2 regions of the Rhizobium sp. 10PS4 genome follow, and region 2 is predicted to be linked to the other one. Evidence: riboswitches for the same ligand, from Rfam matches in the RefSeq annotation. Region 2 holds a riboswitch; the other holds the start of a gene.
The links. A riboswitch is a leader RNA that binds a small molecule or an ion and turns the genes downstream of it on or off. The one in region 2 is predicted to bind FMN.

Region 1: it holds a riboswitch for FMN, as region 2 does, so the genes downstream of both, ribB (3,4-dihydroxy-2-butanone-4-phosphate synthase) here and RWJ89_RS04760 (6,7-dimethyl-8-ribityllumazine synthase) in region 2, are expected to answer to the same signal.

Annotation. Positions count from the first base shown of each region.
Region 1 is NZ_JAWDIW010000005.1:163,260-171,095, reverse strand. It holds gene RWJ89_RS11220 (SDR family oxidoreductase) at 1-124, shown strand, start outside; gene RWJ89_RS11215 (hypothetical protein) at 153-293, shown strand; gene RWJ89_RS11210 (glucose 1-dehydrogenase) at 391-1,173, shown strand; FMN riboswitch at 1,366-1,516, shown strand; gene ribB (3,4-dihydroxy-2-butanone-4-phosphate synthase) at 1,643-2,278, shown strand; gene RWJ89_RS11200 (SDR family oxidoreductase) at 2,365-3,132, opposite strand; gene RWJ89_RS11195 (DMT family transporter) at 3,461-4,369, shown strand; gene mobA (molybdenum cofactor guanylyltransferase MobA) at 4,396-5,025, shown strand; gene mobB (molybdopterin-guanine dinucleotide biosynthesis protein B) at 5,022-5,531, shown strand; gene RWJ89_RS11180 (response regulator) at 5,475-7,640, opposite strand; gene RWJ89_RS11175 (ATPase domain-containing protein) at 7,615-7,836, opposite strand, start outside.
Region 2 is NZ_JAWDIW010000002.1:371,561-379,396, forward strand. It holds gene RWJ89_RS04725 (DUF1194 domain-containing protein) at 1-368, shown strand, start outside; gene ampC (class C beta-lactamase) at 473-1,630, opposite strand; gene RWJ89_RS04735 (LysR family transcriptional regulator) at 1,754-2,638, shown strand; gene RWJ89_RS04740 (antibiotic biosynthesis monooxygenase family protein) at 2,713-3,081, opposite strand; gene RWJ89_RS04745 (MarR family winged helix-turn-helix transcriptional regulator) at 3,180-3,656, shown strand; gene RWJ89_RS04750 (cytochrome b) at 3,637-4,170, shown strand; gene RWJ89_RS04755 (VOC family protein) at 4,379-5,068, opposite strand; gene RWJ89_RS04760 (6,7-dimethyl-8-ribityllumazine synthase) at 5,325-5,759, opposite strand; FMN riboswitch at 5,837-5,979, opposite strand; gene RWJ89_RS04765 (SRPBCC family protein) at 6,226-6,672, shown strand; gene RWJ89_RS04770 (GCG_CRPN prefix-to-repeats domain-containing protein) at 6,859-7,167, shown strand; gene RWJ89_RS04775 (hypothetical protein) at 7,282-7,506, opposite strand; gene RWJ89_RS04780 (adenylate/guanylate cyclase domain-containing protein) at 7,722-7,836, shown strand, end outside.

The sequences.
Region 1 (7,836 bases), on a different contig from region 2:
GCCGATGCAGCGCATGGCAGCGGTGGACGAGATGGTAGGTCCGGCGGTGTTCCTGCTGTCGAATGCAGCGAGTTTCGTGACCGGCGTCGATCTTCTCGTTGACGGCGGTTTCTGCTGCTGGTGATGGGAAAGCTCATTGCCGCCGCGGGAAAGTGACCGATCTCGCTTCCTCCCTGGCTGAGATCGAGGCGCTGAAGGGAATAACGGGCACGACGGCGTGCGATATCGTCGTCTGCCCGCCCTTCGCGCTGATTGAACGGACGGAGAGCTCAGGCGTCGTCATCAGCGCTTAGGACTGCCTGAATTCACGACAACCAGTTGAGCTCCCAATGATGATCGCATGGTAGTTCGCATCCAGATTTGCTGTTTATCGATGGACAAGGAAAGAGCATGAAACGCTTTGAGCAGAAGACCGTCGTCATTACCGGGGGTAGCCGCGGCATCGGAGCGGCGATCGCCAAACGCTTTGCGAAAGAAGGCGCCAATCTCGTCGTCTCGGCCAACGAGGAGCTGGTTCACGGCGTTGCCGAACAGATCCGGGCCGAAGGCGGCAAGGCGATCTCCTTCATCGGCGACGTCACCGACAAGGCGAGCGTCACCGCCCTCTATGATGCCGCCGAGAAGGAATTCGGCTCGGTCGACGTCTCGATCCAGAACGCCGGCGTCATCACCATTGCCCGCGTCGAGGACCTGACCGAAAACGAGTGGGACAAGGTCATGGCCGTCAACACCAAGGGCGTCTTCCTCTGCGCCCAGGAGGCGATATCAAGAATGCGCAAGCACAAGCGCGGCGGCCGCATCATCAACACCGCTTCCGGCCAGGCCCGTGACGGCTTTATCTACACGCCGCATTATGCCGCCTCGAAAATGGGCGTCGTCGGCATCACCCAGAGCCTGGCCAAGGAAGTCGCGACTGAGAAGATCACCGTCAACGCCTTCTGCCCCGGCATCATCGAGACCGACATGTGGGCCTATAACGACCAGGCCTGGGGCAAGCTGCTCGGCAACTACGCCCCCGGCGAGTTGATGAAGGAATGGGTCGAGGGCATCCCGATGAAACGGGCCGGCTCCGGCGAAGACGTCGCCGGCCTGGTGACCTTCCTCGCCAGCGAGGATGCCGCCTATATCACCGGCCAGACGATCAATGTCGACGGCGGCCTGATCATGTCCTGATACATTTCGCCCAAAAGTGTGCAGCGGCTTTGAGACAACGACCTGAAACAAACATCAAACCACCAACGAAGCGCGGAAGGCGACACGGTCGTCGCCTCCGTGTGAACAGTGTGTCCATCGGCGTTAGGGCAGCTTTGCATTTTTGCCCGGTCGTGTGACCTTGCCATCCGCCTGTTTTTGATCCTATCTTTGAAATGTTCTCAGGGCGGGGTGTAATTCCCCACCGGCGGTATCAGGAGCAATCCTGGAGCCCGCGAGCGCTTCCGGCACCTCCTGTCGGAAGGTCAGCAGATCCGGTGAGATGCCGGAGCCGACGGTATAGTCCGGATGGAAGAGGACAACACGGGCAGTCGCACTCCCTCCCGGAGTCGGCCGACGTTTGTTCGCCCAAGGGCAGAAGGCTCGCTCACGGATTGAGCCGAGCAGACCATGTCAGTCCGCTGACATAACCCTTGAAAGGCCAGACAGCATGACTATCGCAACAATTGAAGATGCCATATCAGCCATTGCCAGCGGCAAGATGGTCGTCGTCGTCGATGACCAGAACCGGGAAAACGAAGGCGATATCGTGGTCGCGGCCGATGCCGTCACCCCGGAAACAATCGCCTTCATGATGACCCACGCCCGTGGCCTCGTCTGCATCGCCATGGAAGGCGAGCGCCTCGATGCGCTCGATATTCCGCTGATGGTGCCCAACAATACGGAATCGCACAAAACCGCCTTCACGGTCTCGGTCGATTATCTCAAGGGCACGACGACGGGCATCTCTGCGGCGGACCGCGCCGCGACCATCAGCGCCCTCGTCGACGATCGCACAAAGCCTGACGAATTCGCCCGCCCCGGCCACATCTTTCCGCTGCGCGCCAACCCCCGCGGCGTGCTCGGTCGCCCCGGCCACACCGAAGCCGCCGTCGATCTCGCCCGCCTCGCCGGAAGGACCCCGGCCGGCGTCATCTGCGAAGTCGCCAATGACGACGGAACCATGTCGCGCCTGCCCGAACTCACCCTTTTTGCCAAACGCCACAACCTCCTCCTCGTCACCATCGAGGATCTGGTCGCCTATCTCGAACGCCAGGCGGCAAAAGACGTACGCGAGGTCGCCTGATCGATGCCTTTGTTGCGGCGGCATAGCCCGCCGCAACAAAGAACATGCCGCAGTGATGACCCTGACGGCACCTTCGCTTGTCCGCCTTAAGTCCGGCTGATCGAAACGCCGCCGTCAGCCAGCATCGCCGCGCCGGTCACGAAGCTCGACATGTCGGAGGCGAGGAAAAGCGCCGCATTGGCGATCTCTTCGGGTTGCGCCATGCGTTTCAGCGCATGCAATCCCTCGACGAAGGCGAGCACCTCCGGCGTGGCATCAGGCGCGTTGGTAATGCTGGCGGGTGTGTCGGTGCCGCCGGGAAGCAGTGCGTTGACGCGGATCTTCTGAGCTCCGAGTTCAGCGGCGAGCACCTGCACGAAACCGATCAACCCCGCCTTGCTCGCCGCATAGGCCGCCATGCCAGGCATGCCGGCGGTGTGGCCGACGAAAGTCGAGGTGAAGATCAGCGACCCGCCGCCTTTTCCCATCGCCGCCGACTGGTACTTGGCGCCGAGGAAGGCGGCGGTGAGATTGGTCTCGATCGTCTCGCGCCAGCCCTTCAGCGACAGCCCGGCAACCGGCCCCATCTCACCGAGGATGCCGGCATTGTTGAAGGCGATGTCGAGCCTGCCGAAGCGCGAGACCGCCGTCTCGACAAGCCTTGCCTGCAGCGCCTCGTCCCTGACATCGCCTGATATGGCGACGGCCTGTCCGCCCTCCGCCTCGATTTCTGCGATGACGGCATCGAGCGCGTCCTGTCGCCGGCCGGTGACCACGAGCTTGGCGCCTTGCCGCGCAAAGAGTTTCGCCGCCGCGCGGCCGATGCCGGAGCTTGCGCCGGTGATGATGGCGATCTTGTCGTTCAGAAGTGTCATATCGGTTTCTCCTTCGTTGTTGCGAGATCTGAGATGCTCAAACATCAGGCGGTGCAGCCACCCGTTTCCCGCGCAGGAAGAGAAAAACGCCTATGGACGAACCGGCAGCGCGACGGCGCGTCCCCATCGGCGCCTTGATTGCGGCGTCGGAAGTATTGGGATTCACGTTATAAAACGGTGATTTGCGGCGATCTCCACTCACACGCCTGCGTTGATGTCAGCGTTACTGTGCATCGCATCATCGATTTATGCTTTGTGTGACATTCATCCGATTCCCTTGATGCATCTTCGCGACTAAAAGGAGCGCACAGGTAACGGGAATCTCTTCATGCCGCGGTCACGCAATACTGAGGGCGCCATCTATATGAGCTTGGCGATGGCCGGCTTTTCCGCAAGCGACGCCCTGTCCAAATCGGTGATCGCCTATATGAACGCCGGCGAAATCATGTTCTTGCGCGGCCTCTTCACCAGCCTGCTCGTCTATCTGATTGCCTGGAGAATGGGCGCGCTGCGTTCCTGGCGCATCGTGCTGGAGCCGATGATCATCTTCAGGATCATCTGCGAGGCGCTCGCCGCCGTCACCTATATCACCGCGCTCGGCATGATGCCGATCGCCAATGCCTCGGCGATCCTGCAGTCGCTGCCGTTGGTCGTCACCTTCGGTGCGGCGCTCTTCTTTGGCGAGCCGGTTGGTTGGCGGCGCTGGTCGGCGATCCTCGTCGGCCTCGTCGGCGTGATGATCATCATCCGCCCCGGCCCTGAGGGATTCACCGCCGCCGCCCTCCTCTGCGTTGCCGCGGTGCTGACGACGGCTGGCCGCGATCTCGCCACCCGGAGCATCAGTCCCGAGATTCCCTCGCTGATGATAACCGTCATCACCGCCATATCAGCCTCCTTCTTCGGCGCGCTGCTTATTCCGGTGCTCGGCGGCTGGCAACCGGTCAGCGCCGCAGCGCTTGGGCATCTCGCGCTCGCTTCGGTACTGGTGCTCGTCGGCTACCAGTCGGTCATCCTCGCCATGCGCACCGGCGAAATTTCTTTCGTCGCGCCGTTCCGCTATACCAGCCTGATCTTCTCCTCTCTGCTCGGCTTCCTCTTCTTCGCCGAAGTGCCTGACAGCTGGACGCTCGTCGGGGCTGCGATCGTCATCGCCTCCGGCCTCTATACGTTCTATCGTGAGGCCAAGCGCCGTGTGTCGCCGATCGCGCAGAAATCTGCGCCGCGCGCGCCCGTCTGAAGCAAGATGATGGCTGAGGAAGGATAATGGCTGAATTCTCGTTGGATAAATCTCATATAGCGGGCGTCGTGCTGGCCGGCGGACGTTCGCAGCGCATGGGCCGCGACAAGGCGGGCGTAATGCTCGGGGCCGAGAACCTGCTCCACCATGTGCTGACCCGCCTCTCGCAACAGGCCTTGCTCGTTGCCGTCAATGCCGAAACCGCCCCCGAGGAAGTGCCTGTCGTTCCCGACCGTTTTCCCGGCAAGGCCGGACCAATGGCCGGCATCCATGCGGCTATGGTTTATGCCGCCGGCCTTCCCTCAATCACCCACGTCGTCACGGTCTCGGTGGATTGCCCGTTCTTCCCGGCCGATCTCGTCGCCCGGCTGGCGGCGGCGATCGAGCACTCGTCGCAGATCGCCATTGCCACCTCCGAGGGCCGCAGCCATCCGGTCTTCGGGCTCTGGCCAGTGACGCTGGCCGCCGATCTCGAAGCCTGGATCGCCGCCGACGAGAAGCGCCGCGTACGCGACTTCCTGTCAAGGCATGACGTTACGGAAGTGGCGTTCCCGCTGCATCCGACCCGCGCCAGCCTGCTCGATCCCTTCTTCAACATCAACACGCCTGATGATCTCGTCGAGGCGGAACGCTGGCTGGAGGCCCTCCGCGCATGACCGCACCGAAAATCTTCGGCATCGCCGGCTGGAAGAACTCAGGCAAGACGGGGCTCGCCGTCCGACTGGTGACGGAGTTCACCCGCCGCGGCTATAGGATCTCGACGATCAAGCATGCCCATCATGATTTCGACATCGACAAGGTCGGGGCCGACAGCTACCGCCACCGCCAGGCCGGCGCCCACGAGGTTACCATCGTCTCTGGCACCCGCTACGCCATCATGCACGAGCTGCGCGGTGCGCCGGAACCTGAGTTCGAGGAGATCCTCGCCCGCCTCGCCCCCTGCGACCTCGTGCTGATCGAAGGTTACAAGCGCGAGCCGATCCCGAAGATCGAGGCCCGCCGCCTGGAAGCTGCAAATCGTGAACCATTGGCGCCGAGCGATCCCCATATCTGCGCTATCGCCGCCGATCATGCCGTCACGGATACGGCCCTGCCGGTCTTCGATCTAGACGACACAGGCGCCATCGCCGATTTCATCGCTGACATCGTCGGCCTTGAATAGCCGAGGCTTTGAACCACCTGCGTCGCCGCCGGATCTAAGAAGCGGAGCCGTTTCGCTTGCCATTGCTTTGGCGATTTCCTTGGCGAGTTGAGCCTGATCATAGGGTTTTGCCAATCTCGGAAGATCGATATCGGTCCCGGCAGGAAGATCGGCGTAACCTGTCGCCAGCACGATCGGCAATGCCGGATAAATATCCCGCGCGGCCTGGGCAAGCTGTGCGCCAGTCATACCGGGCATTGAATAGTCGGTGATGACAAGGTCGAAATGCTGACCGCTACTGATCAGTTCCAGCGCCTGCGAGCCGGAGTTTGCTTCGACGACCTCGTGGCCGAGATCTTCAAGCATGTCGACCGAACTCATGGCGATCAAGGCGTCGTCATCGACCAGGAGGATCTTCAGTTTGGATGCGGCTTGCTCAACAACCACCTCCGACTCGGCCGGCACCTCGGTTCGCCAGGCCGTCGCCGGAAGCCACAATTCCGCGGTCGTCCCCACCCCAAGCTCGCTTGTCAGACGAAGTGCGCCATTGAGCTGAACGGCAAGTCCATGGATCATCGACAAGCCTAGGCCCGTGCCCTTTCCGAGTTCCTTGGTCGAGAAAAACGGATCGACTGCCTTCTTCAGGGTCTCCGCGTCCATGCCGGTGCCGCAGTCGGCCACCGCCAAGACAAGATAAGGCCCTTCGCCGAGACCACCCTTATCGCCGGCAACATTTTCCTCGCGTAGCGAGATGGACAGCGCCCCTCCGTCCGGCATAGCATCGCGGGCATTGACTGCAAGGTTGAGCAGCGCCAATTCGAGCTGGTTCGCATCAACCAGGGCCGGCGGCAGGCTTGTCGGCAGATTGGTTTCGATGCTGATCGAGGATCCGACCGAGCGCCGCAGCAGGTCGTTCATGCCGGAGACCAGCTCGGCCAGATCGACGGGCTTGACCTGCAGATCCTGCTGCCTGGCAAAAGCCAGCAGACGTTGCGTCAGAGCCGCTCCGCGCCTCGCACCCTGAACTGCCCCCTCAACCAGACGCGTCGCCTTGGCATCTCCGGCAACGTGCTTGCCGAGCAATTCCAGATTTCCAAGAACGACCATCAGCAAGTTGTTGAAATCGTGGGCGACGCCGCCGGTCAACTGACCGATTGCCTCCATCTTCTGCGATTGACGTAGCTGCTCCTCGGCTTTTTCACGCTGGGCGACTTCTTCGAGCAGCGTCTGGTGAGCGGCGTTGACCTCCCTCGTCCGTTCCCGCACACGCTCTTCGAGGTTTTCATTGAGGCGTCTCAGATTTTCCTCGATGGTCTTGCGGGCGGTGGTATCGGAACAGACCCCGACGAGTTTCCTGGCGGAACCATATCTGTCGGAATAAAGCTGCGCATGGACCTCCGTCCAATGGAGTGAACCATCCGGCCAGATTGTCCTGTGCTCGATCGAATAGTCGCGTCCGGTATCGATCGTCTCGCGCAGGCGTGCCAGCACAAGATCCCGGTCGTCGGGATGGATGCTTGCGATCAGATCGTCGCGTGTGACATCATCGTCCGGCTTTCGGCCGAAGACTGCCTTGCAGGTGGCCGAGGCAGACAGGGCCATCGAGGATAGCTCCAGCTCCCACGCCCCAAGACGACCGGCTGCAAGCGCCGTCTGCAACCGTCGCTCGCCCTCGCCCAAAGCCTCGAGCTGAGCTTGAGCCTCATATTGGCGCAGGCGCCCTTTTAACGCGGTCCGCGCAATACTGATGAAGGAGGTCGCATGGAACGGCCTTTCCAGGAAAGTGACGTTGCCCAGAACCTCGGAAAGCCTGGCAGCGGCCGGATTTCGTTCAGGCCCGCCGCCGCGCGTGGTGAGCACGATGAACGGTAGATCGGACCAGCTTGGCTGGGCGGAGACCCAGGCAGCAATCGGCTTCAAATCGCTCCAGCGAACGGCCTCTTCGGTCAGCACGCCAAGCGCGATCTCATCGTTCAGTAAAGAGGCAAAGACATTCAGGTCGGCAGCCGCAATCGATGATAGGCCGGCTTCGTCGATTAGCGATACCGCCACCTGGGCATCGCGTCCGGCGGGAGTATAGATCAATGCTTTCGGCTTTACGGAGTTAGGAATTGCCGCGATCCCCGCCATCAGTCGACAGGAGCGGCTCTGCGCTAGTGACAAATTCGGGAACGCCGCGAAGCACACCTTGGAACCCGACCAGAGGATCCCCGAACGTCAGCCCCGAACTGTCGATACGGTACTCTCGGATTGTATCCTCATGCAGCCCAGTTCTTTTCTTGATCACGGAGACCGCTCGCCGCACCCTCCCCGCAGCCTCGAAGTA
Region 2 (7,836 bases):
AGTCCAGGCGGCAGGTGATCGATGTCTCCGGCGATGGGCCGAACAATTCCGGCGATCCTGTCACCCCCGCCCGCGACAAGGCGATAGAAGCCGGCATGATTATCAATGGCCTCGCCATCATGCTGCGGCCTTCCGATGCGCCCAACGGGCTCGATAAATATTATGCGGATTGCGTGATCGGCGGTCCCGGCGCCTTTGTGCTGCCTGTCCGCAAAATCGAGGATTTCGCCGTTGCCGTGCGCCGCAAGCTGGTGCTGGAGATCAGCGGCATTTCCCCGGCGGCGACGGTGCAGGAAACAGCCGGCGCCGAGGCGGGTGCCGACTGCCTGATCGGTGAGAAGCAGTGGCGGGACATCTTCGACCGTTGATGCCAGAACAGGATGATTTTAGGCCGGGTCGGCCTAAAATCTCAATCCTGTTCTGAATTACATAGTTAGAGCATGAACACTTTTCGGCATCATGCTCTACCGGATCAGCGCGCCGAAATTATATCAGTCAGTATCTGGTAAGCGGCGGAGACGCGGTCCTCGTTGGGATAGTTTTTGTTGGCCAGAATGACGATACCGAGCCGCTCTTTCGGGACGAACGCGACATATGCGCCGAAACCATTCGTTGAGCCGGTTTTATTGATCCACACATCGTCGCGCGGTTTCATTGCCGGCATCAGTTGCTTGACGGGGATGGTCTTGAGCATCGCGCTGGAATTGTTGTCCATCAACGTCGTCAATGTCGCAGGATAGGAATACTGTTCCCAAATAAGGTCCTGGGCCATCGCGCCGACATCGAAGTATGCCGTGTGCGTATTCGTGATCGCCTGCTGGAGCTTATCGTCCAATTCGACCAGTCCCATATTCGCGTCGATGAACCGGATCATGTCGCCTGCTGTGGATTTCACTCCATAGGCCTCGGACGAAAGAGTGGCGGGTGTCATCCGAGCCGGCTCGCCGCTTCGCTTGTAGCCTTGGGCATAGTCAGCCATTTTCGATTTCGGCACATTGATATACGTGCTCGTCAACCCGAGAGAAGCAAACAATTGCTCTTCCATAAGAGCTGCGAAGTCTTTGCCCATGCTTTTTGCCGTTATATATCCGAGCGCGCCAATGCTTGGATTGGCGTATGTTCGGTGCGTTCCGGCGGCATATGATGGTTTCCAGGTTGCGAGATACTCCATCAGTTGCTTTTCGGTTTTGACTTCATCGGGAACTTGCAGCGGAAATCCACCAGCCGTATGGGTGCCCAAATCCATCAGGACGACATCGCCGAAGGGCCTTCCCTTCATCGACGGAAGATATTTGCTTGCCTTGTCCGACAGCGAAAGTCGGCCGGTCACGTCTGCGTAGGAGGTGAGGGTGACTGTAAAGGTTTTGCTGATCGATCCCAGTTCGAACATGGTCGCCGAGGTGACGGGCCTGCCCGTGTCCTTCGACTCGACGCCGTAGTTGAAGATGTGGTTCTGTCCGTCAGCGGTGATGGCAACGGCAATGCCCGGAATGCTGTATTTATCCATGATTGGTTTTATCGCGGCGTCCGAGATGGCTTTCAGTTTCAGCTCGTCAGCCGCAAAGCCACTTGTGGAAATGCATGTCGAGACCAATGCGGCCGATAGAATTCCTATCCAATCACGCGTCATTTCTTCATCCTCTAAAAGCAGCTTCATCAGCGCAAAGGCGCATGAGGACGGCATTTTATGGCACTGTTTTGCGGCAGCAAACGATGATATCTCGGAGGAGATCCAAGAAAATCTAGGGCTAAGATGGTTCGGCAATTCCTCCCCTTGAATGGCTTGAGGGCCTTCGAAGCATCGGCAAGACATCTCAGCTTCACCCGGGCTGCGATCGAGCTTTGCGTTACCCAGGCGGCTGTCAGCCAGCAGGTCAAAAGCCTGGAGAAGCGATTGGGGGCTGCGCTTTTTCAGCGCCTCCCAAGAGGCTTGAAAATCACCGCAGAAGGCGAAGCTCTTTTGCCGACCCTGACCAATTCCTTCGATCAGATGGCGATCACGCTGGACCGGATTGAAGCCGGGCAGGTTCGGGAATTGCTGTTCCTGGGCGTGGTCGGGACGTTTGCCGTCGGCTGGTTGTTGCCAAGGCTTTCGGATTTTCAACTGCGGCACCCGTTCATCGATGTGCGCGTTTCGACAAACAATAATCGCGTCGATATGGCGGCCGAGGGACTGGACTTTGCCATTCGCTTCGGCAGCGGCTCCTGGCACGGCACAGAGGCGCTGCGTCTGTTCGAGGCTCCGCTCTCTCCTCTGTGCACACCCAAATTGGCGGAGCGTTTAAGGTCGCCTGCAGATCTGGTCGAGGCGACGCTTTTGCGGAGCTATCGAGCGGATGAGTGGAGCACCTGGTTTGCCGCAGCGAACGTTCCGCCGGCGGCACAGATAAACGCCGGTATCGTCTTCGACTCTTCCCTGGCGATGATGGAGGCGGCTCTGCAAGGACTGGGGATCGCTCTGGCACCGCCGTCGATGTTTTCCAGACATCTATCCTCGGGGGCTATCAGACAACCTTTTCCCACGACCATATCGCTGGGAAGCTATTGGCTGACCCGACTGCAATCAAGGCCGCCAACAGCAGCCATGCTCGCATTTTCCGATTGGATGATGTCGCAGATGTCTTCCGCATCGCAATGACAGCTTCCGGCGAGCCGGAGGCCGAGATCATCCCGACGCTCAAGGACTTCATGCCTCCACCGCCGCCGCTTTGCTTACGCCACACAGATGCCCGGCACGGCGACCTTCTGGAAGAGATGCGGTGAGGCGACCGCCGAGGACGGATAGGCCGAGAGCTTCCCCCGAAACTCCGGATGCGAGAATGCCGCCCGGAAATCGGCGGTCGATTCCCAGACGGCATAATTGAGATAAGCAGGACTTTCGCCGACGGCGCGATGCATCTGGGTCGAGATAAAGCCCGGCTGCCGTTTCATGAAGGCCGCATCGGCCTGCCAGGCATCAAGGAAGGCCTGCTCATCGGCCTTGTCGAGCGTGAAGAGGTTGATGAGGACGATCGCGGAGGCATCGATCGCGATTTGGCGATCGATCGGGAAGGCAGGGTCCATCGGGCGCATGAGCGACATGGTCGACTCCATCTGATTTGGTTACATGATGTCAATCTGGTGATATGGATACATAATCAATTTGACACTATGGTGTCAATATAGCTTTATGGTGACAAATGCACGAACCTCAACGGACCCCGGCCGGAACAGCCTTGACCGACCTCATTCTGGATCTCTTCCGGCTCAATAACCGGATGATCAACGCCGGCGACAAGCTCGTCGAGGGGCTCGGCCTGACCAGCGCCCGCTGGCATGTCCTCGGCACCGTCATCACAGCAGGCCGGCCACAACCGGTCGCATGGCTGGCGCGCGACATGGGGGCCAACCGCCAGAACGTCCAGCGCATCGTCAACGATCTGGAGAAGGAAGGGCTTCTGGCGTTCGAGCCCAACCCGCACCACCGACGGGCACAGCTCGTCGTGCTGACGGACAGAGGAAAACAGGCATATGAAACCGCCATGCACCTGCAGGCCCCCTGGGTCGACATGCTCTCGGAAGGGCTTCAGGTCGAGGATATCAAAACCACGCATGCCGTCATGAAGGCGCTGCGCAGCAAACTGGAAGGACATGGAGATGTTGAAGAGCAGGCCTGATCGCCATGGCGCAATAGCGGTCTCGATCCACTGGTTGAGTGCGGTTCTGATCCTGGCGCTGCTCGGCTCCGGCTTCCGGGCTGCCAACGCCATGGACGCGGTGACCAAGGCCGGGCTGCTGCGTTTCCACATTCCGGTGGCGATCGTCGTCCTGCTTCTCACGGCTCTCCGCATTGTCTGGTGGTGGCGTTTCGATCGCAAGCCTGCGCCGGTGCAGGCATCGCCTCGCTGGCAGGAGCGGCTGGCGGGCTTTGTTCACCTCGCCTTCTACATTTTCATTCTCGGCATGGTTGCCAGCGGCATCGGAATGATGATCCTCAGCGGCGCTGCTCCCGCCGTCTTCGGGGCAGCCGGCGCCACGCTGCCTGATTTCACCACCTATCCGCCGCGTGGCCCGCATGGGTTCGGCGCCTTCCTGCTTGTCGGCCTGCTGGTCTTCCATGCCAGCGCCGCGCTCTATCACCAGTTCGTCCGCGGTGATCACCTGCTGCGGCGAATGTGGTATGGCGGCTGAGATCCCGCCGCCGTCGATGTCTAATGTTTGGCTTCTCGGGCCTGACTCAGGAGACGCAGATCACCAAGCCGGCAAGGAGCTGGCCAGTGCCACGCCCAATTCGACGATCAACGCTGTGCGCCAAGAAGGCGCGATAAAGCACCGCGCCGTTGCCCGCCGAGACGCTTCTCAAATGATGTCACCGTCTGCGTGACGTCGCCGCCCTTGCCTATAAGGGCAGCTGCTTGCCGGCCTGTTCGCTGACCATGTATTCGGCGTACCAGTCCGGCCAGTTCTCGTCGTGTTTGCCGCCGTTTCGCTTCTCGTGTTCGCCGTGCGCGGTCGCTGCACGGCGCATGGCTGATGCGAGATCGGTCGACGTTGTGAATGTCGTCCCGTCGGCGTCGATGCGTCCCGGCAGGCGCGTGGTGACTTCCTGGAACAGCCAGCCGTTGCCATCGGGATCCTTGAAGGAGGCAAAGGAGCGATAGCTGCGGTGATCGGGATCGCGGCCGGCAATGCGGAGCCGCCCGAACAGGTATGGTTCGTCCTTGCCGGCATAGACGCCGGCCGCGTCACGGAACACTTCGCTGACCTCGACGCCGCGGGCGATGAGATCGCGGCGGGCGGCCTCGATGTCGGAGACGACGAGGTAGAGGCCCTGGGCGGAGCCGGGGGCGGCGGCGGTGACGTTCTTGCCGAAGATGATCGCGCAGCCGGAGCCCGGCGGCGTAAACTGGATCACCCGAAAGTCGGCATCATTGGCGAAGTCGGCGTCGAGCCGCCAGCCCAGGTCGTCATAAAAACGTTTGGCGCGGTCGACGTCGGAAACGGGGATGACGACCACCTCGAGCTTGGTATCGACGGGCTGTGTTCTCGGGGTCTCAATGGGGGGTTCGCTGCGCAGTGCATTGCTCATCTTAAGCTCCTTGGGTTCTGGATGTCTTGAGAATTGCGGACACGTGACGGTCAAGTTGACCACGGCGCGGTGGGGTCGTCGAATCAATTATTCTGTCTGATTTGGCCGGTATTGGCGGAGTCCGCTGCGACACACGGCGCGTCGCTCTCGATTCGTGCGGTTGGTGAGGGCATGTCGTCCGTGAGGCGGCGGGGTCGGTTCCCCGCCACCTTCGTCTGTCGTCCTGCGGCTCGTCGAGCCGGCGTGCAGGAAGTTCTTACGCGGCGAGAGCGGCGCGGGTTTTGCCGATCGTCAGAGCCGCCTTTGCTGCCTCGCGCCCTTTCTCGACGAAATGTGCGCGGTAGATCTGTTTGTGGTGCTCGGTTTCCTGATACTGATGCGGCGTCAGCGAAACCGACAGCACCGGCACACCGGTATCCATGCCGGCGCGCATCAGCCCATCGACGACGGCCTGGGCGACGAATTCGTGGCGGTAGATTCCGCCGTCGACGACGAAGGCGGCGGCAACGACAGCGGCATAGCGTCCGGTTGCCGCAAGATCGCGCGACAGCAGCGGCATTTCGAATGCGCCGGGAACATCGAACACATCGATCTGCTCGGGCGGAATAAGCTGATGGAAGCCATCTAGGGCGCGGTCGACGATATCGGCGTGCCAGCTGGCTTTGACGAAGGCATAGCGGGTGGGTGTCATGGTAATCTCCTTTGGCGAACAGACACATCACCCAAGGCGATCACGAACGTCCCCGACAGCCGCAGGGCGGCAGGAACGCACGTTCTCTTTCATCCGGACTATGACCGTCGGCTCAGGCATCTCACCTGATCTGCTGACCCTTCCTGAGAAGGCGCTCGCGGGCTCGCAATCTAAATTGCATACCGCCGGTAGGGACTTGCACCCCGCCCTGAGAACGGCGCGAACAATAGGGGGAAGGTGACGGGCTGGCAATAGGTCGAAATGCTTGGCGGCCAATGCAGCATCAGCGCTCCCGACCCGGCGATTTCGCTTGTTGGTCGATCGCGACGGGCAAGCCCTCTTGCGGAGGATGGGCTTGCGCCTACATGCTGTGCGTGAGGATATTCACGTCAGAATAGCACGGCAAGACAGGCTGCGCCGTCTCCACCGGAGACGGGCAGGGCCGTGGAAACCATGGGAGAGAGAGATGCAAGACCCCTTTGTCGTCCACCGCGAGGCGCATATCGCGGCGCCGCCGGCTGCGGTGTTCGCGTTGATGACCGACCCGGAAAAGATCCTGCGCTGGATGGGAACGGAAGCGCAGGTCGAGCCGCAGCCCGGCGGGCTCTATCTCGTCAACGTTACCGGCGCGCGCTTTGCGCGCGGCTCGTTTCGCGAGGTGGTGCCGGTTCATCGCCTTGCCTACAGCTTCGGCTGGGACGGCAGCGAGGTGGTGCCGCCGGGGTCGAGCCTAGTCGAGATCGACCTGATCGAGCAGGGGGGCGGAACGCTGCTGCGGCTCACCCACAGCGGCCTGCCGAGCGCCGAGCAATGCGCCGGCCATGCGGAAGGCTGGGCACATTATCTCGGACGGCTGACCGAGGTCGCCGCCGGGGGGGATCCGGGTCCCGATCCTTTTTACGGCAGGACATGAACAATTTTTTGCGGGCGGCGGGGCGGTTCTGAAGCGCTTGCCGTTGCGACAACAGCGGTCGGCGAGCGCTCGGACCAGCCGTGCGGAAGCGCTTCTTTTTCTCCCGCAAACATGAACGCGCAGTTCATCTCCAGTTCAATTTGGCGGTCATAAGGTGTGGACGGCTGGATTGAAATGGAGTTCTCGATGAAGGCACTTTCTATCGCGGCTGCCTTGCTCGCTGGCAGCCTCTCGTTCGGCACAGCGCAGGCGATGCCGATGGGGACAATCAATGTCCAGAGCAATGTCACAAAGGTCGACTACGCCTGCGGTCGCGGCTGGCATCTGACGCGCTGGGGCGAATGCCGGCGAAACTGGCGCCGCCCACCGCCGGTAGCTTTCTACGGTGGCCCGCCCCGCTGGGGCTGGGAGCGGCGTCACCGGGATTGGGATGGTCCGCGCTGGCGCCATGAGCGGCGCTGGGATCGCGACCGCCGTTGGCGGGATGATGACTAAGGGTCTTGCTTAGTTGGAGATGGACGAAGGCCGGGGCGATTTTCGCCCGGCCTTTTCTGATGAGACAGCTTCACGACGCTGACCGGCAGCGTCCTCCCGATTTGTCCGATACGGTCAGATCCTGCTGACGAGCCAGTACTTGTCGTCGATCAGCTCCTCGAGCTCGACCGGGTCCTTGACGCCGAATTCGAACCATTCGACGAGTTCCTTCGCCTTGCGGCTGCTCTCCTCCGCCGTCAGCTCGACCTGATGTCTTTCGCACCATCGCCTAAGGATCGACGTCAGCAGCGTCATGTCATTCCCATCCAGCGGATCTTTCGGCCAGAATATCGTGCCCATCGCACCCCTCAATCACACGATGACGAACGACCCTATAGTGGAATCAAAGTCGCGCAAGTTTAAAGTGTTTATTTTTTGTTTTCCACCACGCCGAATGGTTTTCGACAGCCGATGCGGACGGCCTTTGCGGGCGACAGGCCGAGTCGCTGGAAACGTCCCCACGATCACCCGGGGATGTCCTTGCGGATGTCCACGTGGGCGTGCGATGTTAAGCGATGGATCTGCCGTCTCCCCTTGCCTGGCTGGTTGATGAGGCCGGAGCCTCGCCTGGTCCCGAACGGTTTCTGGCCGAACTCGGGCGCCGGCTGCTGGCCGACGGACTGCCGCTTT